3 regions of the Streptomyces sp. RK9 genome follow, and region 2 is predicted to be linked to each of the others. Evidence: riboswitches for the same ligand, from Rfam matches in the RefSeq annotation. Region 2 holds a riboswitch; each other region holds the start of a gene.
The links. Region 2 has a riboswitch for thiamine pyrophosphate ahead of thiO (glycine oxidase ThiO). Riboswitches for the same ligand answer to the same signal wherever they lie in the genome.

Region 1 (10,405 bases), on a different replicon from region 2:
GCCGCCGGGGACGTACACCGGAAGCCGTCTCCGGGGGGCGGCAGCGCACGAAACAGGGGGAGCGCTCCTGGCAGCGGCGCGCGCCGGTGGCTCACTCCGTGGCGCGCATCACCCGTGAAGGTGAGTTGAGACCTCTTCGAGACCTCGGCCATTTGGCAGGCCCCTGCGCGACGACAAGGGAGCGATACCTCCCTGAACGCCCAACTCCCTTTGTTTCGAAGGTCATTGGGCGTTTTCCGCCATGCAGAAACGTGCCTGTCAATGGGTGCATATGCGTCCGCACTACCCACCCTCATGAGCCCTACTATCGGCTCGCCATGACAGCAGCAGGGAAGCACCAGGTGAGCCGAGCGGAGACCGCCCGCCGGGGCAACCGGCAGAGCCGAGCAGGCATCAGAGACGTCGCCGCCGCAGCCGGTGTCTCGATCACGACTGTCTCCGACGCACTCAACGGCAAGGGGCGGCTGCCCGACGCCACGCGACGCCATGTCCGCGAGGTCGCCGACCGCCTGGGCTACCGCCCGTCGGCCGCGGCCCGAACACTCCGTACCGGAAAGTCGGGCCTCATCGGCCTCACCGTGACGACGTACGGGGATGAACCTTTCACCTTCACGGAATTCGCGTACTTCGCGGAGATGGCGAGAGCGGCGACCTCGGCCGCCCTCGCCCGGGGCTACGCCCTGGTCATCCTCCCCGCCACCTCGCGCCGCAGCCCGGTCGACGTGTGGTCGAACGTCGCCCTCGACGGCACCGTCGTCGTCGACCCCTCCGACCACGACCCGGTGGTCAGCGAGCTGGTGCGGCAGGGGCTTCCGGTGGTCTCCGACGGGCGGCCCGCCGGGTCGCTGCCGGTCACGGCCTGGGTCGACAACGACCACGAGGCCGCGGTCCTGGAGATCCTCGAACACCTCGCGGCCGCCGGGGCGCGCCGCATCGGCCTCCTCACCGGCACCACCACGGACACCTACACCCGCCTCTCCACCACCGCCTATCTGCGCTGGTGCGAGCGCGTGGGCCAGGACCCGGTCTACGAGTCCTACCCCGCGCACGACCCGTGCGCGGGCGCCGTCGCCGCCGACCGGCTGCTCGCCAGGCCCGACCGGCCCGACGCCGTGTACGGCCTGTTCGACCCGAACGGCACCGACCTGCTCGCCGCGGCCCGCCGCTACGGCCTGCGCGTACCGGACGACCTGCTGCTCGTGTGCTGCAGCGAGTCGACCGTCTACGCCACCACCGAGCCGCCGATCACCACGCTCTCCCTGAAGCCCCGGCGGATCGGCACCGCCGTCGTCCAGCTCCTCATCGACGCCATCGAGGGCCTCGACGCGGGCCGGCCCATCGAGCAGGTGATACCGACCGAACTGATCGTGCGCACCTCGTCCGAGCGACGTCCGCCACGTACGACGGTCAGCCCGCCGCGGTCGCCCGGCCAGGGCTGACCTCCCCGACGACCGGCCCGGGGCCCGCGACCTGCGGGAAAAGAGGGGGAAACCTCGGGCCAATTCGGGAGAAAACCTCGGTGAACTGGGGCTCGGCACCGATTCACCACCCCTGGTGCACCACACAGAGACAGCCGCATTCCTATGATGGGCGGACGACACCGCGGGCCACTGCGACCAGGCAGTCCGATCCCGGTGCAGATGCGGCGCGATGGTGGTGGAGGGGTCGATGACTCAGGGGGCCGGTCAGGGACCCGAGGTGCGGACGGCGACGCTGCGCGACTTCCGCGTGCCCGCGTACGTCTATGAAGGCGTCCGTGAGACCGGCCGGGCCGTGTCGGACGGCGACCAGGCCCAGGAGTCCCTGGGCGCGGAGCCTGCCGCGGGCGCCGAGTCCGCGGGCGAGCGGGTGCCTCCGGCCGCCGGGCAGGCTCCCGTTGGCGCTCCCGTCGGCCGTCAGGCCCCGGTTTCCGGACAGGGGCAGGCGGCGCAGGTCGGGCACGGCCCCGGGGTGGGTCAGGCTCCCGTCACTGGGCAGGCACCCACGGCTGTGGGTCGGACTCCCGCCGCCGGGCAGGCGCCCGCCGCCGTAGGTCAGGTTCCCGCCGCCGGCCAGGCCCCCGCCCCCGGACACACCGCCCCCCACGCACCCACCCGCCTCGCCGCTCACGTCCCCGCCCAGACCGGTCCGGTGGATCCTCTCGGCGCCGCCGCCCCCGCCCCCGTACAGACGCAGCCGTCGGCCGCCCGGCCCGTGGAACAGCACCCCGTGGAACAGCGGGGCCCGGCGCACACCGTGGCGCACGCCGCTCCCACGCGCCCCACGGCGCAGAACGCGCCCGCGCACCCCGGCTCCGCCGGCGAGGCCCCGGACGGCTACACGCCGACCGAGCGCGACCTGCCCATCATCAACCGCGGCGACACCGTGCAGGTCGAGGTGCGCGAGATGCCCGAGCCGCCGCCCGCGCCCGACGCGGAGGGCATGGGTCCGCTGTACGTCGTCGGCGACGTGCACGGGTACCTGGACGAGCTCGTCGCCGCCCTCGCCGACGAAGGACTGATCGACGCGGACGGGCGCTGGGCCGCGGGCAACACCCGGCTGTGGTTCCTCGGCGACTTCACCGACCGCGGGCCCGACGGCATCGGCGTCATCGACCTGGTCATGCGCCTGTCCGCCGAGGCCGCCGCGGCGGGCGGCTACTGCAAGGCCCTCATGGGCAACCACGAGCTGCTGCTCATCGGCGCCAAGAAGTTCGGCGACACCCCGGTCAACTCCGGCGCGGGCACGGCCACGTTCCAGGCCGCCTGGCTCCTGAACGGCGGTCAGAAGACCGACATGGAACGCCTGGAGGACCACCACCTGCAGTGGATGGCGCGCCTCGACGCCATCGAGGAGGAGGACGGGCATCTGCTCGTGCACTCCGACACCACCGCCTACCTCGACTACGGCGACTCCATCGAAGAGGTCAACGACACCATCCACGAGGCGCTGACCCGCAACGACGCCGACGAATACTGGGACCTGTTCCGCAAGTTCACCAAGCGCTTCGCCTTCCGCGACGACTCAGGACCCGCGGCCGTACGCGAACTCCTCGACATGTACGGCGGCACCCGCATCGTCCACGGCCACAGCCCCATCCCGTACCTCCTCGGCGAGGTCGGCTCCGAGTACGACGGCGACGACGACGGCCGCCCCGTCATCGAGGGCCCGCACGTCTACGCCGACGGCCTGGCCATCGCCATGGACGGCGGCGTGACCATGGCCGGAAAGCTGCTGGTCTGCCAACTCCCGCTGGCGAACTGAACGTTCACGAGTCATCCCACGCGCGGACTCGCACAGGCATGCGCGCGTGAACCCGTACGACTGAACGTTCACGCGGCACGTGCCGCGTTAGCAGGATCTCGCTGGCCAGCGGGCCAATTCTTCATAACCCCTGTCACCGCGTGCCGTCACCGCTCTACCATCGCCTTATCCGTAGCAGGCTCCCCTCCGTTTCTGCCCGACGGCTCGTAGCCATGCGAGCCCCAAGCCCTACGGAGCATCGGGGGATGCACATGAACAGCGCTCCACACCTGCTCAATGAGGACCGTCCCCAGTACGAGCGGGTCCTCGATGAGGCGCTGCGCACCGCACCGAACCGCCCGGAGCTGGCCGCGGTGGGCCAGCGACTCAACCCCGAGCAACTGCGCACGATGGCTCTCAACGCCACCGCACTGATCACGGCCGCCGCCGCGACCGAGTATCACCACTACGTGAAGGTCCGTGAGGAACTGCGCGACCCCGGACCCTCATCGTCCACGTCGATCCGTGAAGGGAACGGATCCAGTTCCAGTTCCAGCTCGACCGAGTCCGGCTCCGGCGGAATCGGCCTCGCCACCACCATGGGCGAGGTCACCGAAACCGCGGGCGCCGGACTGGTCGCCGTGATCGCGGTGCTCGCGCCCGTCCTCGCCGGGACGGCCGCCGCGATCTTCCTGCTCGTCGGCTACATCCTCAAGATGCTCGACCCCGAGCCCGCCTTCGCGGACACCCTGCTCACCGCCGGGTGGCTGTTCGGCGCGCTCACGGCAGGCGCCATCCTGGTCGCCGCGGTCGGTCTGCTCATCACCGCCCTGCGCAACGGCTCCACCTCGCTCCAGGCAGGCTCGCACCATGAGCGGAACGAAGAGGTGGACCGGGCCAGGGAAGCCTGGTGCCAGGCACTGTTGGAGCGCGGCATCCTGCCCTTCCTGCACGAGGCGCTGACGGCCCCGGACACCAAGACGGCGTCCGCGGCCCGCGCGTCCTCGGCGGGACAGGCCGGACGCATGCCCCAACTCGGCTATCACAGGCCAGGATTCAGCAGCCCGGACGGCGGCTCGACGACCGGGACGCGCCCGAGCTACAGCAGCCCGGACTTCTCCAGTCCGGACTACGGCGGCCCGGAGCATCCACCGGAGTAGCCCGGACCCCGCGGACCCTCCGCGAGGCCGCCCGGCGACTGGATCAGGCCGGTCGCCGGGGGACATGAACCGGACGTCGGTCAGTCAGGGACCGGCACCGGAGAGGACGGCCGGCAACGGCGGCCGGCCGGTCGAACACGGGCCGGAAGCCCCCGGCATGGGGCTTCGGTGCGCCGCTGTCGGCGGACGGCGGCGCGAAGGCCCGCCCTCGCCGCGCAGGCGGCCCCGCGTGGGTCCCCCTGTGCCCCCCTGCCCTCAAAGCTCCCTGGTCTCAGGGCTCCCTGGTCTCAGGGCTCCCCTTCCTCAGATGATGCCCTCCCGCTTCGCGGCCCTCATCCAGTCCGGGAACTCGGAGAGCAGCCGGTCGTACAGCTCCGGATCGGGCACCGTGCTGATGTCGTCCACCGCGAAGAACCCGACGTTGTCGACGCGGCGGCCCGGCAGCGTGTCGAACCGTTCGAGCACCCCGTAGTTGGACTTGCCGAGCCCCACGAACTGCCAGAAGATCGGCTCCTCCACGGCGTCCCTGAGCTCCCGCTCGATCTCGTTGTTGCGGTAGACGCCCCCGTCGGAGAAGAAGAGCACCAGCGTGGGCGCGGCGGCCGGGTTCTCCCGTACGTACGCCCGGACCTGGGCGATCACCCGCTGCTCCTCGTTCTGGATGCCGACGTCCCGCATGTCGACCTGGTCGTCCCGCAGGCCCTTCTTCCGCTTGCCCCGGCGGAAGATGCCGACCTCCCCGACGCGGACGTGGAACTTCAGCCAGTCCGGCAGCTCCCCGAGCCGCAGATCGGGCAACCGCGCGGGGTGCGAGGCGAACGTCCAGGCCTGCATCTCCCCGTCGTCGTCCAACTGCGCGGCCACGGCGGCCATCCGCTCCACGACATCGGCCACGATGCCCTTGGAGTACAGGAACGACATGGAACCGGAGGCGTCGAGCACGAGGATGACGCGCGCGGTGACCCCTTCAGCCCCACGCTTGCGCAGGCTGACGGCCACCTGCTCCTTGCGCAGCGAGAGGCGCTTGCGCATGTCGACGGGGAGCAGCTCCTCGCCCTTGGTGAGGCGGGGGGTGGAGGAGGGGGGTGAGGGGGTGGTCGGGGCGGCGGGGGTGATGGGCGGGGCCGGGGCTGCAGGAGGTGCGGGGGCAGGGGGCGCCACCGGAGGCGCGGGAGCCGCCGGGGCAACAGGCTGCGCCGGAGCGGCCGGCTCCTCCTCGTCCACCGTGATGCCGAAGTCGGTGGCGAGCCCGGCGAGCCCGGAGTCGTACCCCTGACCCACCGCGCGGAACTTCCACTGCCCGCCCCGCAGATACAACTCGCCACCTATGAACGCCGTCTCCGACGTCGCGGTCATCTCGAAGCGGGCCAACTCGCTCCCGGTGACGGAGTCGAGCAGCCGCAACGTGAGCCCGGTGAGCTGCCCGAACGTCCCCCCGTCGGCCGAGGCGCACAGCAACACCCGCTCGACGCCGCTCTCCAGGGACCGCAGATCCACCTCGACCGTGTCCGTGGTGACGCCGGCGGCACTCTGCTTCCCCAGGTGCCGCACGGCGCCGGACGCGTGCCGCGGCTGGTTGTAGAACACGAAGTCAGCGTCGTCACGCACGCGTCCGGCGGCGGTGAGCAGCAGCGCCGAGGCATCGGCGGTGGGCCCACCGGGCCCCTCACCCCAGCCGAGCTCCGCACGCACCGCCGCCGACCCGACGGGAAGATTGGCACCCTTGCTCAAGGAACTGGCAGTCATACGCCCAGTCTGCCGATCCCCCCAGCCCGGGGAAACCGCCTTCCACCAATCACCGCCCGCTTACCGCCCCCGTCCGCCCCGCTCACTCGGCCAACGGCAGATACACCCGGTTCCCCGCGGCCGCGAACTCCTTCGACTTCTGTTCCATGCCCTCCTCGATCTCCGTCTTCGTCGTGCCGTGCTCACGGCGAATGTCCTGGGAGATCTTCATCGAGCAGAACTTCGGCCCGCACATCGAGCAGAAGTGCGCCGTCTTCGCGGGCTCGGCGGGCAGCGTCTCGTCGTGGAACTCCCGGGCCGTGACCGGGTCGAGGGCCAGGTTGAACTGGTCCTCCCAGCGGAACTCGAAGCGCGCGTCGGAGAGGGCGTCGTCCCAGTCCTGTGCGCCCGGGTGACCCTTGGCGAGGTCCGCCGCGTGGGCCGCGATCTTGTACGTGATGACGCCGGTCTTCACGTCGTCGCGGTTGGGCAGGCCGAGGTGCTCCTTGGGCGTGACGTAGCAGAGCATCGCCGTGCCCCACCAGCCGATCATCGCGGCGCCGATGCCGGAGGTGATGTGGTCGTACGCGGGCGCGATGTCCGTGGTGAGCGGGCCGAGCGTGTAGAACGGCGCCTCCTCGCAGATCTCCTGCTGGAGGTCGATGTTCTCCTTGATCTTGTGCATCGGGACGTGACCGGGGCCCTCGATCATCGTCTGTACGTTATGACGCTTGGCGATCTGGTTGAGTTCCCCGAGCGTGCGCAACTCCGCGAACTGCGCCTCGTCGTTGGCGTCCGCGATCGAACCGGGGCGAAGGCCGTCGCCGAGCGAGTACGTCACGTCGTACGCCGCGAGGATCTCGCACAGCTCCTCGAAGTGCTCGTACAGGAAACTCTCCTTGTGGTGCGCGAGGCACCACGCCGCCATGATCGAGCCGCCGCGCGAGACGATGCCCGTCTTGCGGTTGGCGGTCAGCGGGACGTACGGAAGGCGCACGCCCGCGTGCACCGTCATGTAGTCCACGCCCTGCTCGGCCTGCTCGATGACCGTGTCCTTGTAGATCTCCCAGCTCAGCTCCTCGGCCCGGCCGTCGACCTTCTCCAGGGCCTGGTAGAGCGGCACGGTGCCGATCGGCACGGGGGAGTTGCGCAGGACCCACTCACGGGTCGTGTGGATGTTGCGCCCCGTGGACAGGTCCATGACCGTGTCCGCGCCCCACTGGGTCGCCCAGGTCATCTTGTCCACCTCCTCCTCGATGGAGGAGGTGACCGCGGAGTTGCCGATGTTGGCGTTGACCTTCACCAGGAACTTCTTGCCGATGACCATCGGCTCGATCTCCGGGTGGTTCACGTTCGCCGGGATCACGGCACGGCCCGCGGCGACCTCGGCACGCACGATCTCGGGGTCCATGTTCTCGCGGATCCCGATGAACTCCATCTCGGGTGTGATCTCGCCGCGACGGGCGTACGCGAGCTGCGTCACCACCTGACCCGCGCGGCCCCGGCGCGGCTGGCGCGGGCGGCCGGGGAAGACCGCGTCGAGGTTCTTGAGCCCGCCGCGCGGCGAGGTGTGCTTGATGCCGTCGTCCTCGGGACGGGGCGGGCGGCCCGCGTACTCCTCGGTGTCGCCGCGGGCGATGATCCAGTTCTCCCGCAGCGGCGGCAGACCGCGGCGGACGTCCGTCTCGGCCGACGGGTCGGTGTACGGACCCGAGGTGTCGTACAGCGTGACCGCCTTGCCGTTGGTGAGGTGCACCTGGCGGACCGGCACCCGCAGGTCGGGGCGCGAGCCCTCGACGTACGCCTTGTGCCAGCCGATGGACTTCCCGGCCTCCGCGCCCTCGGGCGTGCTTGAGGCAGGCGTGCGTGCGTCCTTGATGGTCATGAGACCTACTCCCTACGCCGGCATTACCCGGTAACAGGTTCGGCGGTCGACGCAGCGGCTTCCGTACGGTACGAACCGGTTCGTGGCCGTTCGTACGGAGGTCAGCGCCCTCTCAGCCCGGTGCTCCGAGCTCCCGCGATTGCAAAGGTGCCTCCACGCTAGCGTCCTGTCGGGCGCGGTGAACAGAGGGCCCCCACCGTTCTTGCGATGATCGGGCCGTGACCACCACACAGCCGCCCACCGGACCCCCCGCCCAGGAGCCGCACGGCCACTCCCACAGCCACGGCCCCGCAGCCCCCGTGTCCCAGCATCTGCGCAAGGTCATCGCCGCCGTCCTGATCCCGTTCGCCACCGCGGTCCTCGTCGGCCTCGTGGTGCTGTGGCCCGGCGGGGCCCCGGCCCACGAACGCACCGGAGTCGGCTTCGACCGGCAGACCCAGTCGGCCACCGTGACGAAGCTGGAGAAGCTCCCCTGCAAGGACCTCAACGCCTCGCAGACCCCGCCCAACGGCGACACCTCCACCGCCGAGGGCCAGTCCGCCCAGTCCCGCGCGGAGGGCACCTGCGGCCGGGCCACGGTCAAGGTCACCAGCGGCCCGGACAAGGGCCGCACCTTCACCGAGATCGTCCAGCCGGACTCCCCCCGGCAGCTGCGCGCGGGCCAGGACGTGGTGGTCGCCTATGAGCCCAAGGCCCCCAAGGACCTCCAGTACTCGGTCACCGACGTGAACCGCAAGCTCCCGATGGCCCTGCTCGCCGGCATCTTCGCCCTGGCCGTCGTCGTGGTGGGACGGCTGCGCGGCGTCATGGCCCTGGTCGCCCTCGCGGTGAGCTTCCTGGTCCTGACCTTCTTCATCCTCCCCGCGATCCTGCAGGGCTCGAACCCCCTGGTCGTCGCCGTGATCGGCGCGAGCGCGATCATGCTGTGCGCGCTCTACATGTGCCACGGCCTGACGGCGCGCACCTCGGTCGCGGTGCTCGGCACCCTGATCTCCCTCCTGCTCATCGGCCTGCTCGGCTCCCTGTTCATCGGCTGGGCCTCCCTGACCGGCAACACGGACGACAACACCGGCCTGATCCACGGTCTCTACCCCGACATCGACATGAGCGGCCTGCTGCTCGCGGGCGTCATCATCGGCTCGCTCGGTGTCCTCGACGACGTCACCGTCACCCAGACCTCCGCGGTCTGGGAGCTGCACCAGGCCAATCCGTCGATGGGCTGGCGCGGCCTGTACCGCGCGGGCATCCGCATCGGCCGCGACCACATCGCCTCGGTCGTCAACACCCTCGTCCTCGCCTACGCGGGCGCCGCCCTCCCCCTCCTGCTGCTCTTCTCCATCGCCCAGAGCAGCGTGGGCACCGTCGCCAACAGCGAACTGGTCGCCGAGGAGATCGTCCGCACCCTCATCGGCTCCATCGGCCTCGTCGCCTCCGTCCCCGTCACCACCGCCCTCGCGGCCCTGGTCGTCTCCGCCGACCGCTCAGGCCCCGGCCCCGCCCCGGCAGAGCCCCCCTCGGCCCCGCCGTCCGGCACCGCGCCCACCGCTCCCTCTGCCCGCCCTGCGCCTCGCCGCCCCTCCCTCGCCGGGAAGGGCCGCCGCCGCAAGACGTGACACTCTGCGACGGCGATGCCATGAAATGCCCCGAACTGCCGACAGTCAGGGCCTGCGAGGAACCGCCGCCCCTCAGCCCGCGCTCTGCTCCTCCGCGAGGATCCGGTCCAGGGCCTCGTCGAGGTGCGTCTCGAAGTCGACGAGCGTCCGCTCCTGCCCCAGCGGCACCAGCTTGTCCGTCCGGTCGAGGAAGGCGAGCAGCGGCGGGATGCTCACCCTGAACAGCGCCTGGTCCTGGCCCACTTGAAGCCGGATCAGCACGTCGTCCGAGTGCTCGGGGTCGATCGGCGCGATCCGCACATCCCCGTCCCCGCACGCCCTGCCCACCCCGTCGGCCAGGAGCTCCCGCCCGAAGGCCCAGGTCACCGGGACATCGCCGGGGAGGTGGAAGGTCAGCCGCACGGCATAGGGATCGCGCGTCTCGTACCGCAGCTCCACCGGGATGCGGAACGACAGCTCCTCCGACACAAGGAAGCTCATCATGACCTCTGCCTGGACCGACTCGCGCATCGCCGCCTACCCCGTCATTAGCCTGGTGGTGGCAGGAACCAACTCCCTGACACTCATGGCATCTTGCTTAACGTACACACCAGATCACAAGGAGTGAGTTTTCAGATGCTGATAGAGAAGGCGAGTGTCCTTAGTAGCTTTCCGAGCTCCTCCTGCAACAGCCGTGTCGCCGGCGCCAGACGGCTCGCCTGCGACGACGGAACGGAGATCGCCACCGTGGCCGCGGTGGTGCCCACCGTGACCGGGATCGCGGCGCAGACCGTCCCGAGCGCGTACTCCTGATGCTCCGT
Region 2 (10,405 bases):
GCGGCGGCATGCGTCCGCGAAGACCTGGAGGTGCTCCAGCTCCTCGGCGGCCTCCATGCCCTTGTCGCGCAGCTGCACGATGTCGACACCGCCCGCGAGGACGGCGTCGAGGAACTCGGGGAGGTCCCCCTGGCGCTTGCGCGCGTCGACGCACAGGTAGAGCAGGGCGTCGGCGAGCCGGGCGCGCGCGGAGGCGCCCGCCGTGTCGGTGGCCATGAAGAGGTCCCCCCGTGTCGGTGGCGTACGGGCCGCGGCCGCGGCCCGTACGCCGGACGGTTGTTTCAGGTCAGACGGCGAGCGCCTGCGCGCGGCGCTTCACCTCCGTCCCGCGATTCTCGCTCAGGGCCTGCGCGGGGGTGCCGGGCAGGGTCGGGTCGGGGGTGAAGAGCCACTCCAGTGCCTCTTCGTCGGTGAAGCCGTCGTCCCGCAGGAGGGTCAGGGTGCCTACGAGGCCCTTGACCACCTTGTCGCCGTCGATGAAGGCGGCGGGCACCTGCAGCGCGCGGTTCTCACCGCGGCGCACGGCGATCAGCTGGCCCTCCTTGACCAGCTGGCGCACGCGCGTCACCTCCACGTCGAGCATCTCTGCGATGTCGGGGAGGTGCAGCCAGGCGGGGACGAGAGCATCGGTCTTTGCGTCAATCTCGGTCACGGATCAAGCGTGCCATTTCTGGCCGGGGGCCGGTAGCGGGGGTGGGGTGCCCTTGCGCCCCACGGTGCCCCATGGGGGTATCGGCAGCTGGAGTGGTCCTTGAGGTGACCCGGAACCGGGGGCTGTGCCCACGGGGTGGTGGCCCCCGGACGAGGGCCACCACCGAGCAGACGGGTCAGGAGGTGGTGGCGCGTTTCAGGGGGGTCGACGGGTCCGCCGTCAGGGTCGGGTCCATGCGGGCCCCGGCCTCGATGAGCTTGCGCCCCTGGGCCAGGTCGCGGGGCCGCCCCACCGCCAGGAGAGCGGTCAGGGCGCCGCCCCGCAGCCAGCACACCGACCAGGCCGGGTCCCCGGAGGCGCCCCGCCAGACCAGTTCGTCGCCGGGTGCGTGATGCCCCGCGTACTGGACGAAGCGCCCGAACTGCTCGGACCAGAAGTACGGCACGGGGTCGTAGGCCGTCGGGCTCTCCCCGACGATGTCGGCGGCGACCGTGCGCGGCCCCTGGACGGCGTTGTCCCAGTGGTGCACGAGCAGCCGCTCCCCGTACCGCCGCGAGGGGAAGGACGCGCAGTCGCCGACCGCGTACACGTCGGGCACGGACGTGCGCAGACGCTCGTCGGCGAGCACCTCGCGGTGGGCGCCGAGTGCGATCCCGGAGCCCGCGAGCCACGCCGTTGCGGGCCGCGCCCCGATGCCGACGACCACGGCCCCCGCGGGCAGCCGCGTGCCGTCGTCGAGGAACACCGCACCCGGCTCGACGCGCTCCACGCGCGCGTGGGTGCGCAGTTCGGCCCCTGCGTCCGCGTACCAGGCCGCCATCGGCGCCGCGACCTCGGCGGGCAGCGCGCCCGCGAGCGGCCGGTCGGCGGCCTCGACGACGGTCACCGAGCAGCCCGCCTCCCGCGCCGCCGTGGCGAACTCGGCGCCGATCCAGCCCGCGCCCACGACCACGACGTCGTGCTGCTCGGCGAGGACGGGCCGCAGCCGTTCGGCGTCGTCGAGGGTGCGCAGCAGGTGCACGCCCGGGACGCCCTCGGAGCCGGGCAGGCTGATCGGTTCGGCTCCGGTCGCGAGGACCAGGCTGTCGTACGCGACCGGGCCCGCCTCGGTGTCGAGTTCGTGGTCGGCCGGGCGGACGCCGGTGACGTCGACGCCGAGCCGCAGGTCCACGCCCAGGGCGTCGAAGTCGATGTCGAAGGCCGAGCCCTCCGCCTTGCCGAGCAGCACCGCCTTCGACAGCGGCGGCCGGTCGTACGGCTGATGGGGCTCCGCGCCGATCAGCGTCACCGTGCCCGTGAACCCCTGCTCGCGCAGCGCCACGGCGGACTGCACCCCGGCCATCCCGGCGCCGACGATCACCACGCGCCGCCCCGACTCCACCCGCTTCTGGTCCTCGCTCACCCGATCAACTGTAGGACGGCGCCCCCACCCGCGGACACGACGGGCTTAACCGCCCGCGGGACGACGGGCTACGCTGACCGTGCAGAGCACTCGCGGGAGCCCGGACGCACCGGGCTGAGAGGGAGGCTGGGACGGCCTCCGACCGTACGAACCTGATCCGGGTCATGCCGGCGAAGGGAGGGGCTGGACGCCCATGCGTTCCCGTACGAATGCAGCACCACGCACGAGCACGAGTACCGGTACAGGTACAGACGTCCTCGTCATCGGTGGTGGGGTCATCGGACTCGTCACCGCCTGGCGGGCCGCGCAGCGCGGTCTCGCCGCCACCGTCGTCGACCCCGAGCCCGGCGGCGGCGCGGCGCAGGTCGCGGCGGGCATGCTGGCCGCCGTCACCGAACTCCACCACGGCGAGCAGACCCTGCTCGGCCTCAACCTCGCCTCCGCGCGCCGCTATCCGGACTTCGTGGCCGAGCTGACGGAGGCGACCGGGCACGACGTCGGCTATCGCGCGTGCGGCACGCTCGCCGTCGCCCTCGACTCCGACGACCGCGCCCACCTGCGCGAACTCCACGCCCTCCAGCAGCGGTCGGGGCTCACCCCGGAGTGGCTGAACGGCCGCGAGTGCCGCCGTCTCGAACCGATGCTCGCTCCGGGGGTACGGGGCGGGCTGCGCGTCGACGGCGACCATCAGGTCGACCCGCGCAGGCTCACGGCCGCCCTCGTCGTGGCCTGCGAGCAGGCCGGGGTGACGTTCACGCGCGCGTGGGCGCGGGAGCTTTCGGTGGTGCGGGAGCGGGCCACCGGCGTCGTCCTCGCCGACGGCACCGCGCTGGCCGCCGGGCAGACGGTGCTCGCCGGGGGCAGCCTCAGCGGGCGGCTCGCGGGGGTGCCCGCCGACGTGCTGCCGCCGGTGCGGCCCGTGAAGGGGCAGGTGCTGCGGCTCACGGTGCCCGGGCGGTACGCGCCGTTCCTGCACCGCACCGTGCGGGCCGTCGTCCGCGGCAGCCACGTCTATCTGGTGCCGCGCGTCAGCGGTGAGCTGGTCGTCGGCGCGACCAGCGAGGAACTGGGCTGGGACACCACGGTCACGGCGGGCGGCGTGTACGAACTGCTGCGCGACGCCCACGAACTCGTACCCGGCATCACGGAGCTGCCGCTCACGGAGACCCGCGCCGGGCTGCGGCCCGCGTCCCCCGACAACGCGCCCCTCCTCGGCCCCACCGCGCTGCCCGGTCTGCACCTGGCCACCGGCCACTACCGCAACGGCGTCCTCCTGACACCCGTCACCGGGGACGTCATGGCGCACGCGCTGGCCACGGGTGAACTGCCGGAGGTGGCACGGGCGTTCACACCGGCCCGCTTCACGAACCTCCCCCACCCACCCTCCGCACCCACCGCGCCCACCGGCCCCACTTCCCCCAAGGACCTCACGGAGCTGTCCGCATGACCACGCCGTTCGCCGTATTCGCCGTCTCCGTCAACGGAGAAGTACGAGACGTGGCCGCCGGGACCACGCTCGACACCGTCGTCGCCCAACTGTCCACCGCGCACTCCGGTGTCGCCGCCGCGCTCAACGAGACCGTCGTCCCGCGCGCGGAGTGGGCCACCACCGCGCTCAGCGACGGCGACCGCGTCGAAGTCCTCACCGCCGTCCAGGGAGGCTGACGCGACATGGCGGACGACCCCTTCGTCATCGGCGGCCTCACCCTGTCGTCGCGACTGATCATGGGTACGGGCGGTGCGCCCAGCCTCGACGTCCTGGAGCGGTCCCTCGTCGCCTCCGGTACGGAGCTGACGACCGTCGCGATGCGGCGGCTCGACCCGGGTGTGCAGGGCTCCGTGCTTTCCGTCCTGGACCGGCTCGGCATCCGGGTCCTTCCGAACACGGCGGGCTGCTTCACCGCGGGCGAGGCCGTCCTGACCGCGCGGCTCGCGCGCGAGGCCCTCGGCACGGACCTGGTGAAGCTGGAGGTCATCGCGGACGAGCGCACGCTCCTGCCCGACCCGGTGGAGCTCCTCGACGCGGCCGAGGTCCTCGTCGACGACGGCTTCACCGTGCTTCCGTACACCAATGACGACCCCGTGCTCGCCCGGAAGCTGGAGGACGTGGGCTGCGCCGCCGTCATGCCGCTCGGCTCGCCCATCGGCTCCGGGCTCGGCATCCGCAACCCGCACAACTTCCAGCTCATCGTGGAGCAGGTGAGCGTGCCGGTGATCCTGGACGCAGGGGCCGGTACGGCGTCGGACGCGAGCCTCGCGATGGAGCTGGGCTGCGCCGGGGTGATGCTCGCGTCGGCCGTGACGCGGGCCCGTGAGCCCGTCCTCATGGCCGAGGCGATGCGCCACGGCGTCCTGGCGGGGCGCCTGGCCCACCTCGGCGGCCGCATCCCCCGCCGCCACTTCGCCGAGGCCTCCTCCCCCACGGACGGCCGCGCCGCCCTCGACCCCGAACGCCCGGCGTTCTGACGTCCCACCGCCCGGCAACCCCACGCCCGCGCTGCGCGCGGCCCCTCCCACCCGCCCACCCGTGACCGTTGTCCCCGGGTGCACCCCGAGCGCCCGTTGCGAGGGCGGGGCGGAGGCAGCCCGCGGCCGGGCCGGGGGAGGAGCAAGGCGAGGGGGCAAGCACAGGGGTAGAGCTGGGCGGGGGCGGAAGCGGAGTGGCAGCCGGGGAAGGGGCCGGCCACACACCAAGGACAAGGGGTGGGTGGGAGTCACCCGGCAGGGCGGCCTTGCTCCGGGGAGCAAGGACAAGGGGTGGGTGGGAGTCGCCCGGCAGGGCGGCCTTGCTCCGGGGACGACAGTCACGGGCGGGCGGGTGGGAGAGGCCGCGCGCAGCGCGGGCTTGGGGTTGCCGGGCCTCCGCCCCGGCCGACCCGAGCCGGCCGGCCCGAGGCGCCCCCGCCCGACACCCCCGGGCACGGCCCGGTTCGGCCTCGGTCACAGGTGCGCTGCAGTCTCGCTGGTCCGGCGCCCGCGAGGGCGGGGCCCGGGGTGGCGCCTCGTAGACTCCCCCCGTGGACACGACCCTCAAGGACCCCCTCGTCGGGCAGGTGCTCGACGGCCGTTATCGCGTCGACGGACGGATCGCGGTCGGCGGGATGGCCACGGTCTACCGGGCCGTGGACACCCGCCTCGACCGCCTGCTCGCCCTGAAGGTGATGCACCCGACGCTGGCGGCCGACGCCTCGTTCGTCGACCGCTTCATCCGCGAGGCCAAGTCGGTGGCCCGCCTGGCGCACCCGAACGTGGTCGGGGTCTTCGACCAGGGCACCGACGGGGCGTACGTGTATCTGGCGATGGAGTACATCGCCGGGTGCACGCTCCGCGACGTACTGCGCGAGCGCGGCGCCCTGCGCCCCCGCGCCGCCCTGGACATCCTGGAGCCCGTGCTCGCCGCCCTCGGCGCCGCGCACCGCGCCGGGTTCGTGCACCGCGACATGAAGCCGGAGAACGTCCTGATAGGGGACGACGGCCGGGTGAAGGTCGCCGACTTCGGGCTCGTACGGGCCGTGGACTCCGTCACGAACACCACGGGCACGGTCCTCGGCACGGTCTCCTACCTCGCCCCGGAGCAGATCGAGCAGGGCACGGCCGACACCCGCGTCGACGTGTACGCCTCCGGCGTCGTCCTCTACGAGATGCTCACCGGCGCCAAGCCGCACCAGGGCGACTCCCCCGCCCAGATCCTCTACCGGCACCTCAACGAGGACGTACCGCCGCCCTCCGCGGCCGTACCGGGCCTCGCCTACGAGCTCGACGAACTGGTCGCGTCGGCGACCGCCCGCAACCCCGACCTGCGCCCCCACGACGCGGTGGCCCTCCTCGGGCAGCTGCGCGAGGCGCGGTTCGCGCTCACCGAGGCGCAGTTGGACGCGATACCCCCGCAGGCCCGCGACACCGAGAGCCAGAACGGCCGGCAGGATCAGGGCGGGCAGAACGGGCACGGTGGCTCCGAGGACCGTACGAGCGTCCTTCCGCGCGCGGCCCGCTCCGTACAACTGCCCCTGCCCACCACCGAAGAGCCCGAGCACCCCGCCGCCACCCGGAACCTCCGCGGCTCCCTGCGGCAGGAACCCGGCCCCCGGCAGGACGGCCTCAGCCACACCAGCGTGCTGCGCACCCCGCCGCCCGGGCCACCCCCTTCGGCAGCCCCCTCCTCCCCCGTGGCACGGCTGCGGCAGCGCCTCAACACACGCCGCGGGATCACCGCCGTGATCGCCGCCGTCCTGCTGGCCCTCGGGCTCGGCGCGGGCGTCTGGTACATCAACTCGGGGCAGTTCACAGAGGTCCCGGCGCTCCTGGCGAAGACGGAGGCCGAGGCCCGCAAGCGCCTCGACGGCGCCGGTCTCGACGTGCGCAAGGTCAAGCGCGCCTACAGCGACACCGACAAGCGCGGCACGGTCATGGCGACCGACCCCGGCGTCGGCGACCGCATCCGGCACAACGGCAAGGTGACGCTGACCGTCTCCCTCGGCCCGGAGACCGTCAAGGTGCCCGACCTCGAGGGCACGCCCCTGGACGAGGCGAAGGACAAGCTCGACGACGCGGGCCTCGGCGCCGGCATGGTCACCAAGGCCTTCAGCGAGGACGTCGACAAGGGCGCCGTGATCAGCACGGACCCGGGTGCGGGGAAGGTCCGCAAGGCGGGCTCGGCCGTCGCGCTCGTCGTCAGCAAGGGCCGCCCGGTCGAGGTGCCGGACGTCACCGGCGACTCGGAGGGCGACGCCCGCGCGGAGCTGGAGGACGCGGGCCTGAAGGTGCGCATCGCCCCGGAGCGGGTCACCTCCGACGAGGACAAGGGCACGGTCGTCGAGCAGTCCCCGAGCGGGGAGAAGACGATCGCCGAGGGCGACACGGTCGAGCTGACCATCTCCAAGGGCCCGCCGATGGTCGAGGTCCCGGACGTCGAGGGCATGAGCGTCGACGACGCCAAGGACGAGCTGAAGGCGGCTGGCTTCGAGGTCGACGAGGACCGCGGGCTGCTCGACATCTTCGCGGACAAGGTGAAGGACCAGTCGGTGGACGGCGGCGACAAGGCCCCCAAGGGGTCGACGATCACCATCAAGATCGGCTGAGGCAGGGACGGAGGACCGGGGCGGGGGGGGCCCGGGCCCCCCCCCCCCCCCCCGGACCCCCCCCCCCCCCCCCCCCCCCCCCCCCCCCCCCCCCCCGCGGGGGGGGGGGGGGGGGGGCCCCGCGCCCGGCCCCGCCCCCACCCCGTGCCACCCTGGACCGGGTGAGCACCGAGAAGTCCCCCGACTCCCCCAGCACCCCCGAGGCCGCCCGGGCCCGCCGCAACCCCGTCGGCAGCCACGTCCCCGTCGCGGGCGGCCTCGCCTCCGTGGGCCTCGCCTACGCGCGCGACCTCGCCGCCGAGACCGTGCAGGTCTTCGTGGCCAACCCGCGCGGCTGGGCGACCCCGCCCGGGAACCCCAGGCAGGACGAGGAGTTCCGGGCCGTCTGCGCGGCCGAGGGCATCCCCGCCTACGTACACGCCCCCTATCTGATCAACTTCGGCTCGCACACCGAGGCGACGGTGGAGAAGTCCGTGGAGTCGATGCGGCACTCCCTGCGCCGCGGCCGCGAGATCGGCGCGCTCGGCGTCGTCGTGCACACCGGTTCGGCGACGGGCGGCCGGGAGCGGAAGGTGGCGCTGCGCCAGGTGCGGGAGCGGGTGCTTCCGCTGCTCGACGAGCTGACCCACGACGACGACCCGTTCCTGCTCCTGGAGTCGACCGCCGGGCAGGGCGCCTCGCTGTGCTCGCGCACCTGGGACTTCGGGCCGTACTTCGAGGCCCTGGACGCCCACCCGAAGCTCGGCGTCTGCCTGGACACCTGCCACATCTTCGCGGCCGGGCACGATCTGGCCGGGCCCGGCGGCATGAAGCAGACCCTCGACCTGCTCGTGGACACGGTCGGCCCCGGCCGGCTGAAGCTGGTGCACGCCAACGACTCCAAGGACGTCGTCGCCGCCCACAAGGACCGCCACGAGAACATCGGATCCGGCCACATCGGCGCCGACCCGTTCCGCGAGCTGATGACCCACCCGGCGACCGAGGACGTACCCCTGATCATCGAGACGCCGGGCGGCAAGGAGGGACACGCGGCCGACGTGGCCCGCCTGAAGGAGCTGCGGGACGCCTGATCCTTCCCGTCGGCACCACCACAGGACCCCGCCGGACACCGGCCCGGAGCGGCTACAGCTCCGGGCCGTCCCCCGGCTCCTCCTGGTAGGAGTACCGCTGCTCCCGCCAGGGGTCGCCGATGTTGTGGTAACCCCGCTCCTCCCAGAAACCGCGCCGGTCGGCCGTCATGTACTCGACGCCGCGGACCCACTTGGGGCCCTTCCAGGCGTACAGCTGGGGCACCACGAGCCGCAGCGGGAAACCGTGCTCCGCGGTGAGGAGTTCGCCGCCCTTGTGGGTGGCGAAAATCGTGCGGTCGGAGGCGAAGTCGGCCATGCGCAGATTGGAGCTGAAGCCGTACTCGGCCCAGACCATGACATGGGTGGCGTCGGGCGCGGGCGGCGCGAGCGCGAGCAGGTCGCGGGCGAGCACGCCGCCCCATTCGGCGCCGAGCATGCTGAACTTCGTGACGCAGTGCAGATCCCCGACCACCGTGGCGTACGGCAGGGCCGAGAACTCCTCATGGGTCCAGCAGTGCTTCTCGCCGTCGGCGGTGGCCCCGAAGACCCTGAACTCCCAGCGCTCGGGGCGGAACTTGGGCACGGGGCCGTAGTGCGTGACCGGCCAGCCGCGCTGCAGTCGCTGCCCCGGCGGAAGCTCCGGTTCCGCCACGTCTCGAGATGTGCGACCCACCGGCTGACCCATGGCTCCATCCTGACAGACGGCGAGCGGTGGACGTGACCAGGTATACGTGGATTCGGGCAACTCCTACTAAGCATGCACTTACTGGACGGCCCCGGATACCGGTGCAAAGATGCGCGCTACCTGCCCAGTCACCCGCTTGGAAGGAGCCTCTGCGATGCAGGGCGACCCCGAGGTCATCGAATTTCTCAACGAGCAGCTGACCGCCGAGCTGACCGCGATCAATCAGTACTTCCTGCACGCCAAGATGCAGGACAACTTCGGTTGGACGAAGCTCGCCAAGTACACCCGGTCCGAGTCGATCGACGAGATGAAGCACGCGGAGGTGCTGACCGACCGGATCCTCTTCCTCGACGGTCTGCCCAACTACCAGCGGCTGTTCCACGTACGCGTGGGCCAGACCGTCACCGAGATGTTCAAGGCGGACCGCCAGGTCGAGGTGGAGGCGATCGACCGCCTCAAGCGCGGCATCGAGGTGATGCGCGCCAAGGGCGACATCACGTCCGCGAACATCTTCGAGTCGATCCTCGAGGACGAGGAACACCACATCGACTATCTCGACACCCAGCTCGAGCTGGTCGAGAAGCTCGGCGAGCCGCTGTACATCGCGCAGCTCATCGAGCAGCCGGAGGGCTAGGCCGCCTCCGGGAGCTCTTCCCGTTCGGGAATCCCGGGAATCTTCGGCAGCTCCGCCTCGGGGACCAGCGCCACCGCGGGCTCGCCCTGGTCCACCAGCTCCCGCCGCGGGCACGCGCCCCGGCCGAGCAGAGCCTGGATGCGGCGTACGCACGAACCACAGTCCGTGCCCGCCTTGCAGGCGGACGCGATCTGCCGGGGGGTGCAGGCGCCTCCCTCCGCGTGCTTCTTCACCTGCTCTTCGGTCACCCCGAAGCAGTTGCAGACGTACACGCGGTTCACCTCCCGTGCGGGATCCATAGGCCGTGCCATCCCGATTGATCGGTGAGGCTAACCTAACCTTACCCGCGCCTTCGGCTGCGCAAAAGCCCGGGATACACACGTGGGGCGCGGATCACAAGGATCCGCGCCCCACGCCCGTGACACCGGAAACACCCGGGTCACCAGGGATTACTGGTCGTTCATCGACGACTACTGGTCCCGGTACATCTCCGCCACCAGGAACGCCAGGTCCAGCGACTGGCTGCGGTTGAGCCGGGGGTCGCACGCCGTCTCGTAGCGCTGGTGCAGGTCGTCGACGAAGATCTCGTCGCCGCCGCCCACGCACTCCGTGACGTCGTCACCGGTCAGCTCCACATGGATGCCGCCCGGGTGCGTGCCGAGCGCCTTGTGGACCTCGAAGAAGCCCTTGACCTCGTCGAGCACGTCGTCGAAGCGGCGGGTCTTGTGGCCGGAGGCCGCCTCGTAGGTGTTCCCGTGCATCGGGTCGGTGATCCAGGCCACGGTCGCGCCGGACGCGGTGACCTTCTCGACCAGCTCGGGGAGCTTGTCGCGGACCTTGTCCGCGCCCATGCGGGCGATGAACGTCAGCCGGCCGGGCTCGCG
Region 3 (10,405 bases), on a different replicon from region 2:
ATCACCTGCGCCAAGGGCATGACCTCGGGCTACTCCCCGATCGGCGCCGCGATCGTCTCGGACCGCATCGCCGAGCCGTTCTACAAGGGCGACAACACCTTCCTGCACGGCTACACCTTCGGCGGCCACCCGGTCTCCGCCGCCGTCGGCCTCGCCAACCTCGACCTGTTCGAGCGCGAGGGCCTCAACCAGCACGTGCTCGACAACGAGTCCGCGTTCCTGACGACCCTGCAGAAGCTGCACGACCTGCCGATCGTCGGCGACGTCCGCGGCAACGGCTTCTTCTACGGCATCGAGCTGGTCAAGGACAAGGCCACCAAGGAGTCCTTCACGGACGAGGAGTCGGAGCGCGTGCTCTACGGCTTCGTCTCCAAGAAGCTCTTCGAGTACGGCCTGTACTGCCGCGCCGACGACCGCGGTGACCCGGTCATCCAGCTGTCGCCGCCGCTGATCTCCGACCAGTCGACGTTCGACGAGATCGAGGGCATCGTGCGGCAGGTCCTGACGGAGGCCTGGAGCAAGATCTGATCCCTGCCTCACGCGGCGATCCGATCCACCCCGTACCCGGCCCGGGTGCACCCATCAGAGTGAGATGGGCGCACCCGGGCCGCGTCCTTGTCCGGCCCCCGGCGCCGAATCCTTAGCGTGCCCAGTGACCGATCGGCCCAGCCTTCGTTCCCCCGTACGGGGGAGGCAATCTGATCTGAACCGAGGTGTACGCCATGGTGGCCCCGCCGGACAACGACGTGCTGTGGGCACGCGCCCTGCACGTCACACTCAACGGATCGCCCGCACTCACCGGCGTCTCGCTCGGTGTCCGCGAGGGCGAGATCCTGGCCGTCGGCGGCCCGCGCGGCAGCGGCAAGACCACGCTCCTGCGCTGTCTGTCCGGGCAGCTCCTGGCCCACCGGGGCGAGGTGTGGTTCAACTCCGCGCCCGTGCACACCATGGGCCCGCTCGCCCGCGAACGGCTGCGCCGCGACAAGTTCGGCTGGATCGACCCCGAGCCCCGGCTCGTCCCCGAACTCAACGCCTGGGAGAACGCCGCCCTCGGCCTGATGCTGCGCGGCGGCGCCCGGCGCGGCGCCCGCACCGCCGCCCACGAGTGGCTGGAGCGCCTCGACATCGGCGACTGCGCCCGCAAACGCCCGCACGCCCTCACCCAGGCCGAGCGCCAACGCGTCTGTGTGGCCCGCGCCCTGGCCTGCGCGCCGTCCGTGCTCTTCGCCGACGAGCCCACCGCGCCGCTGCACCGCGCCGACCGCGCGCACGTCCTGCGCACCCTGACGACGGCGGCCCGCTCGCACGGCATCACCGTCGTCCTCGCCACCCATGACGCCGACGTCGCGTCCCTCGCCGACCGCGCGGTGACGCTGCTCGACGGTCGGCGCGTGCACACGGTGCACCTGCCCGGCGACGAGGCGAGAACCGCCGGGCGCGCCGGAGCGGCGGGTTCCCGCGTCGCCGCCGCTCCCGCCGACACGACCACCCCCACCGACTCCGACACGGAAGGCCGGGCCGCGTGCTCGCTCTCCGCCTAGCCCGCGGCTCCCACCCCCTGGTCCAGCTGCGCAGGCTCCTGGTCGCCGCCGCGGCGGCCGGAACCGGCTTCCTGCTCCTGTGCGCCCTCGGGTACGCGATGCGTCACGCCGGGTCCACCGGCGCCCTGCTCCGGCTCGCCTGGTGCGCCGCCCCGCTCGCCGCCACCGTCTACTTCGCCGTCGCCGTGGCCCGCACCGACCCCGGCACCAGGCCGCGCCCCGGGCTCGCCGCCATCGGGCTCGGGCCCGGCCGCCTCATGGTCATCTCCGCCATGACCACGGCCGTGGCCTGCACGCTCGGCTCCATGCTCGCGCTGCTGTTCTTCCTGCATCTGCGCGGCGACCTGACGGGCCTGCCGTTCGACGGCGCCGCGGCCGAACTCCTCGCCGCCGACCGGCCGTTGCCGCTCGCCGCCGCCCTGACCCTGCTCGCGCTCGCGCCGCTCGCCGCGTCCGTGGCCACCGCCCTCGCGCTGCGCCCGCGCCGGACACGGCCCGGGGCCGAGGCGGCACCCGACGCCGAGCCCTCCCCCGACGCCGACCCCGCCGGCCTCGCGCCCCCCGCCGCCGCACCGGGCGGCCTGCCCTGGGGCGTCGCGCTGTTCGCCGCCGGGCTCGCCGCCGAGACGTACGCGAGCAGCGCCGACGACGGCTCGGGCCCACGCCTGCCCGGTGGCCTCGCGGGCAGCCCCGTCGGCGCGCTCGCCGGATGGGGGCTCACCGCCCTCGGTCTCGCCCTCGCCGGGCCCGCCCTGACCCATCTGTGCGGGCGGATCCTCCAGGCCGTGCGGCCCGGGGCGCTGCGGCTGCTCGCGGGGCGCGTGCTCCAGCAGGAGGCGCGGCGGATCGGGCGGCCGCTCGGTGTGGTGTGCGCGGTGGCGTCGGGTGCGTACGCGGCCCGCACCCTGTACGCGGACACGGCGGGCGGCGGCTCGGACATCGGCCCGCTCACCACGCTCGGCGCCGTGGTCGTCGCGGGCTGCGCCGTCCTGACCCTGGCCACGGCCGCGGTCGAGGCGCGGCACGCCCGGGCCGACACGACGGCGGCGCTGCTGCGGCTCGGGGCGCCCGCGGCGCTGCTCCGGGGGTGCGCGGTGCTGCGGGCCGGGGCGCTGCTCGCGGTGTTCGGGCCGGTGACGTGGCTGGTGGCGGAGTTGTCGGCGATGCCGCTCGTGCGCTGAGCGGTGCCGCTCGGACGCCTCGGGGCGACCGCGGATCCGGCGCTCTCGAAAACTCGTACAAGAATTTTTGCGAAGGGCGATGAGTTCCGCTCCGAGGGGCCGTCTAATCCTCCGTAAGACGCACACAGGCGCTTACAAGAGGCACACACCCCACGGGAGACACACATGTACCAGCAGATGATCTTCGTGAACCTGGCCGTGAACGACGTCGAGGCCTCCAAGAAGTTCTTCACCGAGCTCGGCTACGAGCTCAACCCCCAGTTCTCGACGGACGACACCGCCTGCGTGAAGATCAGCGACACGATCGTCGCGATGATGCTCAGCAAGTCGCACTACGCACAGTTCACGACGAAGGAGATCGCCGACGCCACGAAGACCAGCGAGGTCCTCGTGGGGCTGAGCGCCGAGAGCCGCGAGGCCGTCGACACGCTCGTCGACAAGGCGGTCGCGGCGGGCGCGAAGGACGGCAAGACCCAGGACTACGGCTTCATGTACAGCCGGGCGTTCGACGACCTGGACGGCCACACCTGGGAGGTCATCTGGATGGACGAGACGCAGGTCGAGGGCTGACCCGAAGCCGTCTCCCAGGGGTGCATCGCATGGGCGGATGCTGCCTTCCGCAGCATCCGCCCTACCCGAACGAGGCCCGCTCCAGCCAGAACTCCAGCAACTCCCGGTCCCCCAGCACCTCGACGCGCCCGGAGTCCAGCCCCCGCCGCCGGTAGAAGGCGAGCAGAACCTCCGTGAGCGGCCCCCGAACGGCGACGTCGGACTTCTCATGGGCCCGCCGCCACACCACACCCTCCTCGGCGAGCTCCACCACCCACTCCGCGTCGAGCGAGTCCTCCGCGTCCACCGCGTGGAGATGGAGGGTCCGCCCACCCCCACGCAACTCCGTGGCGTTGTCCGACAGATTGGTCCGCTGGACGTACTGCACGATCTCCAGCCACTCGTCGATCGCGTCGGCCGCCACCTCGGGCGCGACGACGTACTCGACGCCCGCGGCGATCGCCGCGTCGGCCCGGTGCACGGCCACCTCGTGCGTCATCCGCCGCGCCCAGAACTCGGCGGTGTGCTCCGCCGCCCACGTCCACACGGCGGTTTCCCCCGTGGCCCCCGCGAAGGCCGTGTCGATCAGCTCCGCCGTCTCGGCGAGCCACGCGTCGAGCGCGGCCGGATCGTCGTCGGAGGGCCCCTCGAAGTCCGGGACGTCCGACTCGGGGACGTTCTTCTCGGCCCGGGTCCGCACATGCGCCTCGACCCACCGCACGGCACCGCCGGTGTGCCGGGCGAGCTGCCCGAGGGTCCACTCGGGGCAGGTCGGCACGGTGACCGTCAGGTCGGCCCCGGCCAGGGTCTCCCGGAACAGCGCCAGTTGGCGGCCGACTTCGGCGCGGTAGCGGTCGTAACCAAGTCTCGTCATGGCCGAACCATAGATCGGCGTCTGCGCTGATGACAGCCCCATTTCCGGTACGGCGGCCCCACCCCGGCGCACACCCGGCGCACCCCCGCGGGCCCGCCCCAGCCGCCCCTCAGCCAAGGACCACCACGTCACCCGAGTCGAAGGCGACCCCCACCGTCTCCCCCACAGCGGGCGCGTCCCGCAGCGCGCACGCCGCTTCGAGCCTCGGCCCGCCCGGGGGCTCCAACTGGAGGGCGACGTGTGTGCCGCGGAACGTACGCGCGGCGACCACGCACGCGAGCCCGTCCCGCGCCCCCACGAGCCGCACCCCGGCGGGCCGTACGAGCAGCCGGCACGCGCCCTGCCGGGTCCCTTCGGGCACCGGCACCTTCCCCCACACCGTGTCCGCCGCCTCGCCGGTGACGGTCGCGTCGACCACGTTGTCGAAGCCGAGGAAGCGCGCCACGAACTCGTCGGCGGGGTTCCGCCACACCTCGAGGGGCGTGCCGGACTGGGCGATCCGCCCGTCCCGCATCACCACGACCCGGTCGGCGAGCGCGAACGCCTCGCCCTGGTCGTGCGTGACGGCGAGCACGGTGGTGCCCAGTTCGTCGAAGAGTTCGCGGAGTTCGACGACGAGGCGTTCGCGCAGGGAGCGGTCGAGCTGGCCGAGGGGTTCGTCGAGCATGAGCAGGCGGGGGCGCGGCGCGAGCGCGCGGGCGAGCGCGACGCGCTGCTGCTCGCCGCCGGACAGCGCGGACACGGCCCGCTTCTGCGCGCCGGGCAGCCCCACCAGGTCGAGCAACTCGGCGACCCGCAGGGCCTGTTCGGCACGCGGGACGCCGTGCATGCGCAGCCCGAAGGCGACGTTCCCCGCCACGTCCCGCTGCGGGAAGAGCTGGTGGTCCTGGAACATCAGGCCGACGCCCCGCTTGTGCGCGGGCACCCCGCCCTGGTCGCGCCCGCCGAGCACGACCCGCCCGCCGTCCATGCCCTGGAGCCCGGCCACGACCCGCAGCAGCGTCGACTTGCCGCTGCCGCTCGGCCCGAGCACGCACACGATCTCGTGCTCGGCGACGTCGAGGCCGACGCCGTCCAGGGCCGCGCGGGCCCCGAACCGCACCGTCACGTCCTCCAGGCGCAGCAGCGCGTCGGCGGCGGCCCCGGTCGCCCCGGGCTTCGCCTGCGTGGCCGTCATCAGAACTCTCCCGTCGTACGTTCCGTGCGCAGCCGCTCAAGGAGCAGCAGCGACACCGCGCACACCAGCATCAGAATCGTCGACAGGGCCATCGCCTGCCCGTAGTTGAGGTCCCCGGCGCGTCCGAGCAGCCGTGCCACGGCGACCGGCAGCGTCGGGTTGTCCGGCCGGGCGATGAACACCGTGGCGCCGAACTCGCCGAGCGACACGGCGAAGGCGAAGCCCGCGGCGATCAGCAGCGCCCGCCTGACCAGCGGGAAGTCGACCTCCCGCCAGGCCCGCAGCGGCGAGGCCCCGAGCACGGCCGCGGCCTCGCGCAGCCGCCCGTCGACCGCGCGCAGGACGGGCAGCATGGTGCGGACGACGAACGGCACGCCCACCAGCGCCTGCGCGAGCGGCACCAGGAACCAGGACGCCCGCAGGTCGAGGGGCGGCTCGTCCAGCGTGATCAGGAAGCCGAAGCCGACGGTCACCGCGGACACGCCGAGCGGCAGCATCAGGAGCGCGTCGAACCCGCGCACGAGCCGCCCCGCGCGCCGGGTGAGCGCGGCCGCCGCGAGTCCGCCGATGACCACCGCGATGGCCGTGGCCACGACGGCGTACCGCAGGGAGTTCCCGATGGCGTCGATGGCCGGGACGAGGAACGCCCCGCCGTCGGCCGACCGCAGCGTCTCGTAGTACAGGAATCCGAATCCGTCGGGCCCGTCGAACGACCGCTGCACCAGGACGCCGAGCGGCAGCAGGATCAGCAGGGCGACGGTCAGGAGCACGAAGCCGAGCAGGCTCCACTGCCCGGCGCCGCGCGGCCGCCGGACCGTCGCGGAGGCGTCCACCAGCTTCAGCGCGCTCTCGCGCCGGCGCACGGTCCAGGCGTGCACGGCGAGGACCGCGCCGACGGCCGCGAACTGCACGAGCGTGAGGACGGCGGCGGTCGGCAGGTCCAGGAGCTGCGCCGTCTGCCGGTAGATCTCGACTTCGAGGGTCGAGTACGCCGGTCCGCCGAGGATCTGGACGACACCGAACGACGTGAACGTGAACAGGAAGACCATCAGCGCGGCCGCCGCGACGGCGGGCGCGAGCGCGGGCAGCGTCACCGTCCGCCAGGCCCGCGCGCGGGACGCGCCGAGCATCCGCGCGGCCTCCTCCTGACGCGGGTCGAGCTGCGCCCAGAGCCCGCCGACGGTGCGCACGACGACGGCGTAGTTGAAGAAGACGTGCGCGAGCAGGATCGCCCACACCGTGGTGTCCAGGCGCATCCCCCACAGCTCGTCGAAGAGGCCGCCGCGCCCGATCAGGGCGAGGAAGGCCGTGCCGACGACGACCGTCGGCAGCACGAACGGCACGGTGACGACGGCCCGGAGGACCTGTTTCCCGGGGAAGTCGAAGCGCGCGAAGACGTACGCGCCGGGGAGCGCGACGAGGAGCGTGAGCGCGGTCGACGCGAGCGCCTGCCAGGTGGTGAACCACAGCACCTGCTGGATGTCGGACTGCCCGAGGACCTCGGTGATCCGCCCGAACCGCCAGCTCCCGTCCGGCTTCAGGCCGCGCGCGACGATCGCGGCGACGGGGTAGGCGAAGAAGACGCCGAAGAACGCGACGGGCAGGGCCATGAGGCCGAGCCGAGCCGCGCTTCCGCGCCACCCGCCGGAAAGACCCTTGCGGGCCTTCCCGGAACGGGACTCGGCTACTTCAGAACGAGCGAGGTCCACGACTTGACCCACTGCTCACGGTTGTCGGCGATCTTCTTGGGGGCCAAGGTCTGCGGCTTGTCGACCGTCACGCCGAACTTGCGGAACAGCTCGGGCGTCTCCGCGGCCTTCACCACCGGGTTCACGAACATCTGGAGCGGCATGTCGTCCTGGAACTTCTTGCTGATCATGAAGTCGAGGAGCGCCTTGCCGCCCTTCTCGTTCTTCGCGCCCTTGAGCAGGCCCGCGTACTCGACCTGGCGGAAGCAGGTGCCCGTGGCGACACCCGTCGGGGCCTCCTTGGGCTGCGGCTTGGCGTAGAGGACCTCGACGGGCGGCGACGAGGCGTACGACACGACGAGCGGCCGGTCGCCCTTGGCCTTCTTGCCGCCGGCCGAGCCGGAGAACTCCTCGTTGTAGGCCTGCTCCCAGCCGTCGACGACCTTGACGCCGTTGGCCTTCAGCTTCTTCCAGTACGACTCCCAGCCGTCGTCGCCGTACTTCGCGGCGGTGCCGAGCACGAAGCCGAGGCCGGGCGAGGACGTCGAGGCGTTCTCGGTGACGAGGAGGTTCTTGTACTGCGGCTTGATCAGGTCGTCGAGGGTCTTCGGCGGCGCCAGCTTCTTGTCGGCGAAGTACTTCTTGTCGTAGTTCACGCAGATGTCGCCGGAGTCGATGGGCGTGACGCCCTTCTCGCCCCCGGCGAGCCGGTACTGCGGCAGGACCGTGTCCGCGCCCTTGGCCTCGTACGGCTCGAAGACGCCGTTGTCGAGGGCCCGGGAGAGCAGGGTGTTGTCGACGCCGAAGAAGACGTCGCCCTGCGGGTTGCCCTTGGACAGGATCGCCTTGTTCACGGCCTGCCCGGCGTCGCCGTCCTCCAGGACGCGGACCTTGTAGCCGGAGGACTTCTCGAAGTCCTTCAGGACGCTCTTGGAGACGTTGAAGGAGTCGTGCGTCACGAGGGTCACGGACTTGGAGTCCGAGGCCTTGGAGCCGCTGTCCGAGCCGCACGCGGTGACCGCGACGAGCCCGAGGCCCACGGCAGCCGCGGTGACCGAGGCCCTCTTGATGGTGCTCACGAAAACATTCCTCCTGGAGTTGACCAGGAAGAGACGCGGCCCCGCCCGGGACCGACGGATCGGCGTCCCGGGCAGGGCGCAACAGCTTGAGTAGCGACCGAACTTCCTACCCAGAATGACCTGGGCGAGGTTCAGAGGGTCTGCGGCCGATTACCGCACTCTCAGCGCTGTGGCGCTCCCCTGTCGGAATATGAAGATGTACTGACGCCCGCCAGACTACCTCTCGGCCGCCGCGAGCTGCCCGCACGCCCCGTCGATCTCCTGGCCGCGGGTGTCACGGACGGTGACCGGCACTCCATGGGCCGCGATGGCCTCGACGAAGGCCTTCTCGTCCTCGGGCCGCGACGCCGTCCACTTCGAGCCGGGCGTGGGGTTCAGCGGGATCAGGTTGACGTGCACCGGCTTGCCCCTGAGCAGCCGCCCGAGCCGGTCGCCACGCCATGCCTGGTCGTTGATGTCACGGATGAGCGCGTACTCGATGGACAGGCGGCGGCCCGACTTGGCCGCGTACTCCCAGCCGGCGTCCAGGACCTCGCGCACCTTCCAGCGCGTGTTGACCGGGACCAGGGTGTCGCGCAGCTCGTCGTCGGGGGCGTGCAGCGAGATGGCGAGGCGGCACTTGAAGCCCTCGTCCGCGAACCGGTGGATGGCGGGGACCAGGCCGACCGTGGACACCGTGATGCCGCGCTGCGAGAGGCCCACGCCGTCCGGCTCGGGGTCGGTGAGGCGGCGGATCGCTCCGGTCACGCGGTTGTAGTTCGCCAGCGGCTCGCCCATGCCCATGAAGACGATGTTCGACAGGCGGGCGGGGCCGCCCGGGATCTCGCCGTCGCGCAGGGCCCGCATGCCGTCGACGATCTGGTGCACGATCTCGGCGGTCGACAGGTTCCGGTCGAGCCCGGCCTGGCCCGTGGCGCAGAACGGGCAGTTCATCCCGCAGCCCGCCTGGGAGCTGATGCACATGGTGACCCGGTCGGGGTAGCGCATGAGCACCGACTCCACCAGCGTGCCGTCGAAGAGCCGCCACAGCGTCTTGCGGGTGGTGTCGTCGTCGCAGCTGATGTGCCGCACGACCGACATCAGCTCAGGAAGCAGTGCCTCCTGGAGCTTGCCGCGCGCTCCGGCAGGGATGTCCGTCCACTGCTCGGGGTCGTGGGCGTACCGGGCGAAGTAGTGCTGCGAGAGCTGCTTGGCGCGGAACGGCTTCTCGCCGGTCGCGGCGACGGCTTCCTTCCGCTCGGCGGGCGTGAGGTCGGCGAGGTGCCGCGGCGGCTTCTTGGCTCCACGGGGGGCGACGAAAGTGAGTTCTCCGGGCTTAGGCATGGTTGAACCATTGTCCCAGAGATACGAAGAAGGGCCCGCACCCTGTGGATAACGGACCCCTTCGCACGAAACCGCAGGTCAGCCGGTGCCGACAAACGCCACAAGAAGCAGCCACACCACCGGGGCCGTCGGCAGCAGGGAGTCGAGCCGGTCCATGATCCCGCCGTGACCGGGCAGCAGCGTGCCCATGTCCTTGATGCCCAGGTCCCGCTTGATCATCGATTCGCCGAGGTCGCCGAGCGTCGCGCTCGCCGCCACCGCGAGGCCGATGAGCAGGCCCTGCCACCAGGTCCCGTCGTCGATCAGGAAGTGCATGCACAGCGCGCCCGCCGCCATCGCGAAGGCCACCGCGCCGAGCAGGCCCTCGCGGGTCTTGCCGGGGCTGATGCGGGGGGCGAGCTTGTGCCTGCCGAAGCGCCAGCCGATCGCGTACGCCCCGGTGTCGCTGACCACCGTGAGGACCAGGAAGGTCAGCACCCGCTGCGGACCGTCGTCCGCGGTGAGCATCAGCGCGACGAACGTCGCGAGGAACGGGACGTAGAAGGCCGCGAAGACACCGGCCGTGACGTCCTTCAGATAGCCCTCGGGCGGCTCGGTCATACGCCAGACGAGTACCGCGAGCGCGGTCAGCGCCATCGCCACCCAGGCGCCCTCTGCCCCGCGGACGTACCCGGCGACAACCATCGCGGCGCCGCCGACCGCGAGCGGTACGAGCGGCGCCTTGATGCCCTTGCGCTCCTCGAGGCGTGACGTCAGCTCCCAGAGGCCGACCACCACGGCGACCGCTATGACGCCGACGAAGACGGCCTTCACGATGAACAGCGAGGCCACGATGACCGCGCCGAGACCCACGCCGACGCCTATGGCCGCCCCGAGGTCACGGCCCGCGCTCTTCTTCTTCGGCGGGGCTGGGGCGGGCTGTGCTGCGCCGGTCATGGGCTCCTGCGGCTTCTGCGCGGGGTGCGCTGAGGGCGCGGGCGGCATCCCGTCACG

Region 1: it holds a riboswitch for thiamine pyrophosphate, as region 2 does, so the genes downstream of both, thiC (phosphomethylpyrimidine synthase ThiC) here and thiO (glycine oxidase ThiO) in region 2, are expected to answer to the same signal.
Region 3: it holds a riboswitch for thiamine pyrophosphate, as region 2 does, so the genes downstream of both, AB6L24_RS33810 (thiamine ABC transporter substrate binding subunit) here and thiO (glycine oxidase ThiO) in region 2, are expected to answer to the same signal.

What each region holds. Positions count from the first base shown of each region.
Region 1 is NZ_CP173704.1:970,447-980,851, forward strand. Features, by position in the region: gene AB6L24_RS24470 (LacI family DNA-binding transcriptional regulator) at 318-1,439, shown strand; gene AB6L24_RS24475 (metallophosphoesterase) at 2,194-3,243, shown strand; gene AB6L24_RS24480 (hypothetical protein) at 3,489-4,382, shown strand; gene AB6L24_RS24485 (VWA domain-containing protein) at 4,686-6,128, opposite strand; gene thiC (phosphomethylpyrimidine synthase ThiC) at 6,211-7,992, opposite strand; TPP riboswitch at 7,985-8,139, opposite strand; gene AB6L24_RS24495 (YibE/F family protein) at 8,211-9,605, shown strand; gene AB6L24_RS24500 (SsgA family sporulation/cell division regulator) at 9,678-10,115, opposite strand; gene AB6L24_RS24505 (IclR family transcriptional regulator) at 10,217-10,405, opposite strand, start outside.
Region 2 is NZ_CP173703.1:2,264,648-2,275,052, reverse strand. Features, by position in the region: gene thiE (thiamine phosphate synthase) at 1-216, opposite strand, end outside; gene AB6L24_RS09070 (Rv2175c family DNA-binding protein) at 287-652, opposite strand; gene AB6L24_RS09065 (NAD(P)/FAD-dependent oxidoreductase) at 828-2,054, opposite strand; TPP riboswitch at 2,137-2,250, shown strand; gene thiO (glycine oxidase ThiO) at 2,248-3,501, shown strand; gene thiS (sulfur carrier protein ThiS) at 3,498-3,719, shown strand; gene AB6L24_RS09050 (thiazole synthase) at 3,726-4,520, shown strand; gene pknB (Stk1 family PASTA domain-containing Ser/Thr kinase) at 5,072-7,132, shown strand; gene AB6L24_RS09040 (deoxyribonuclease IV) at 7,294-8,202, shown strand; gene AB6L24_RS09035 (sulfite oxidase-like oxidoreductase) at 8,255-8,887, opposite strand; gene bfr (bacterioferritin) at 9,042-9,521, shown strand; gene AB6L24_RS09025 (bacterioferritin-associated ferredoxin) at 9,518-9,820, opposite strand; gene AB6L24_RS09020 (class II 3-deoxy-7-phosphoheptulonate synthase) at 9,992-10,405, opposite strand, start outside.
Region 3 is NZ_CP173704.1:3,046,889-3,057,293, reverse strand. Features, by position in the region: gene AB6L24_RS33845 (aspartate aminotransferase family protein) at 1-528, shown strand, start outside; gene AB6L24_RS33840 (ABC transporter ATP-binding protein) at 723-1,541, shown strand; gene AB6L24_RS33835 (hypothetical protein) at 1,523-2,722, shown strand; gene AB6L24_RS33830 (VOC family protein) at 2,888-3,292, shown strand; gene AB6L24_RS33825 (maleylpyruvate isomerase family mycothiol-dependent enzyme) at 3,354-4,145, opposite strand; gene AB6L24_RS33820 (ABC transporter ATP-binding protein) at 4,255-5,322, opposite strand; gene AB6L24_RS33815 (ABC transporter permease) at 5,322-6,932, opposite strand; gene AB6L24_RS33810 (thiamine ABC transporter substrate binding subunit) at 7,007-8,089, opposite strand; TPP riboswitch at 8,175-8,281, opposite strand; gene rlmN (23S rRNA (adenine(2503)-C(2))-methyltransferase RlmN) at 8,306-9,412, opposite strand; gene AB6L24_RS33800 (phosphatidate cytidylyltransferase) at 9,491-10,405, opposite strand, start outside.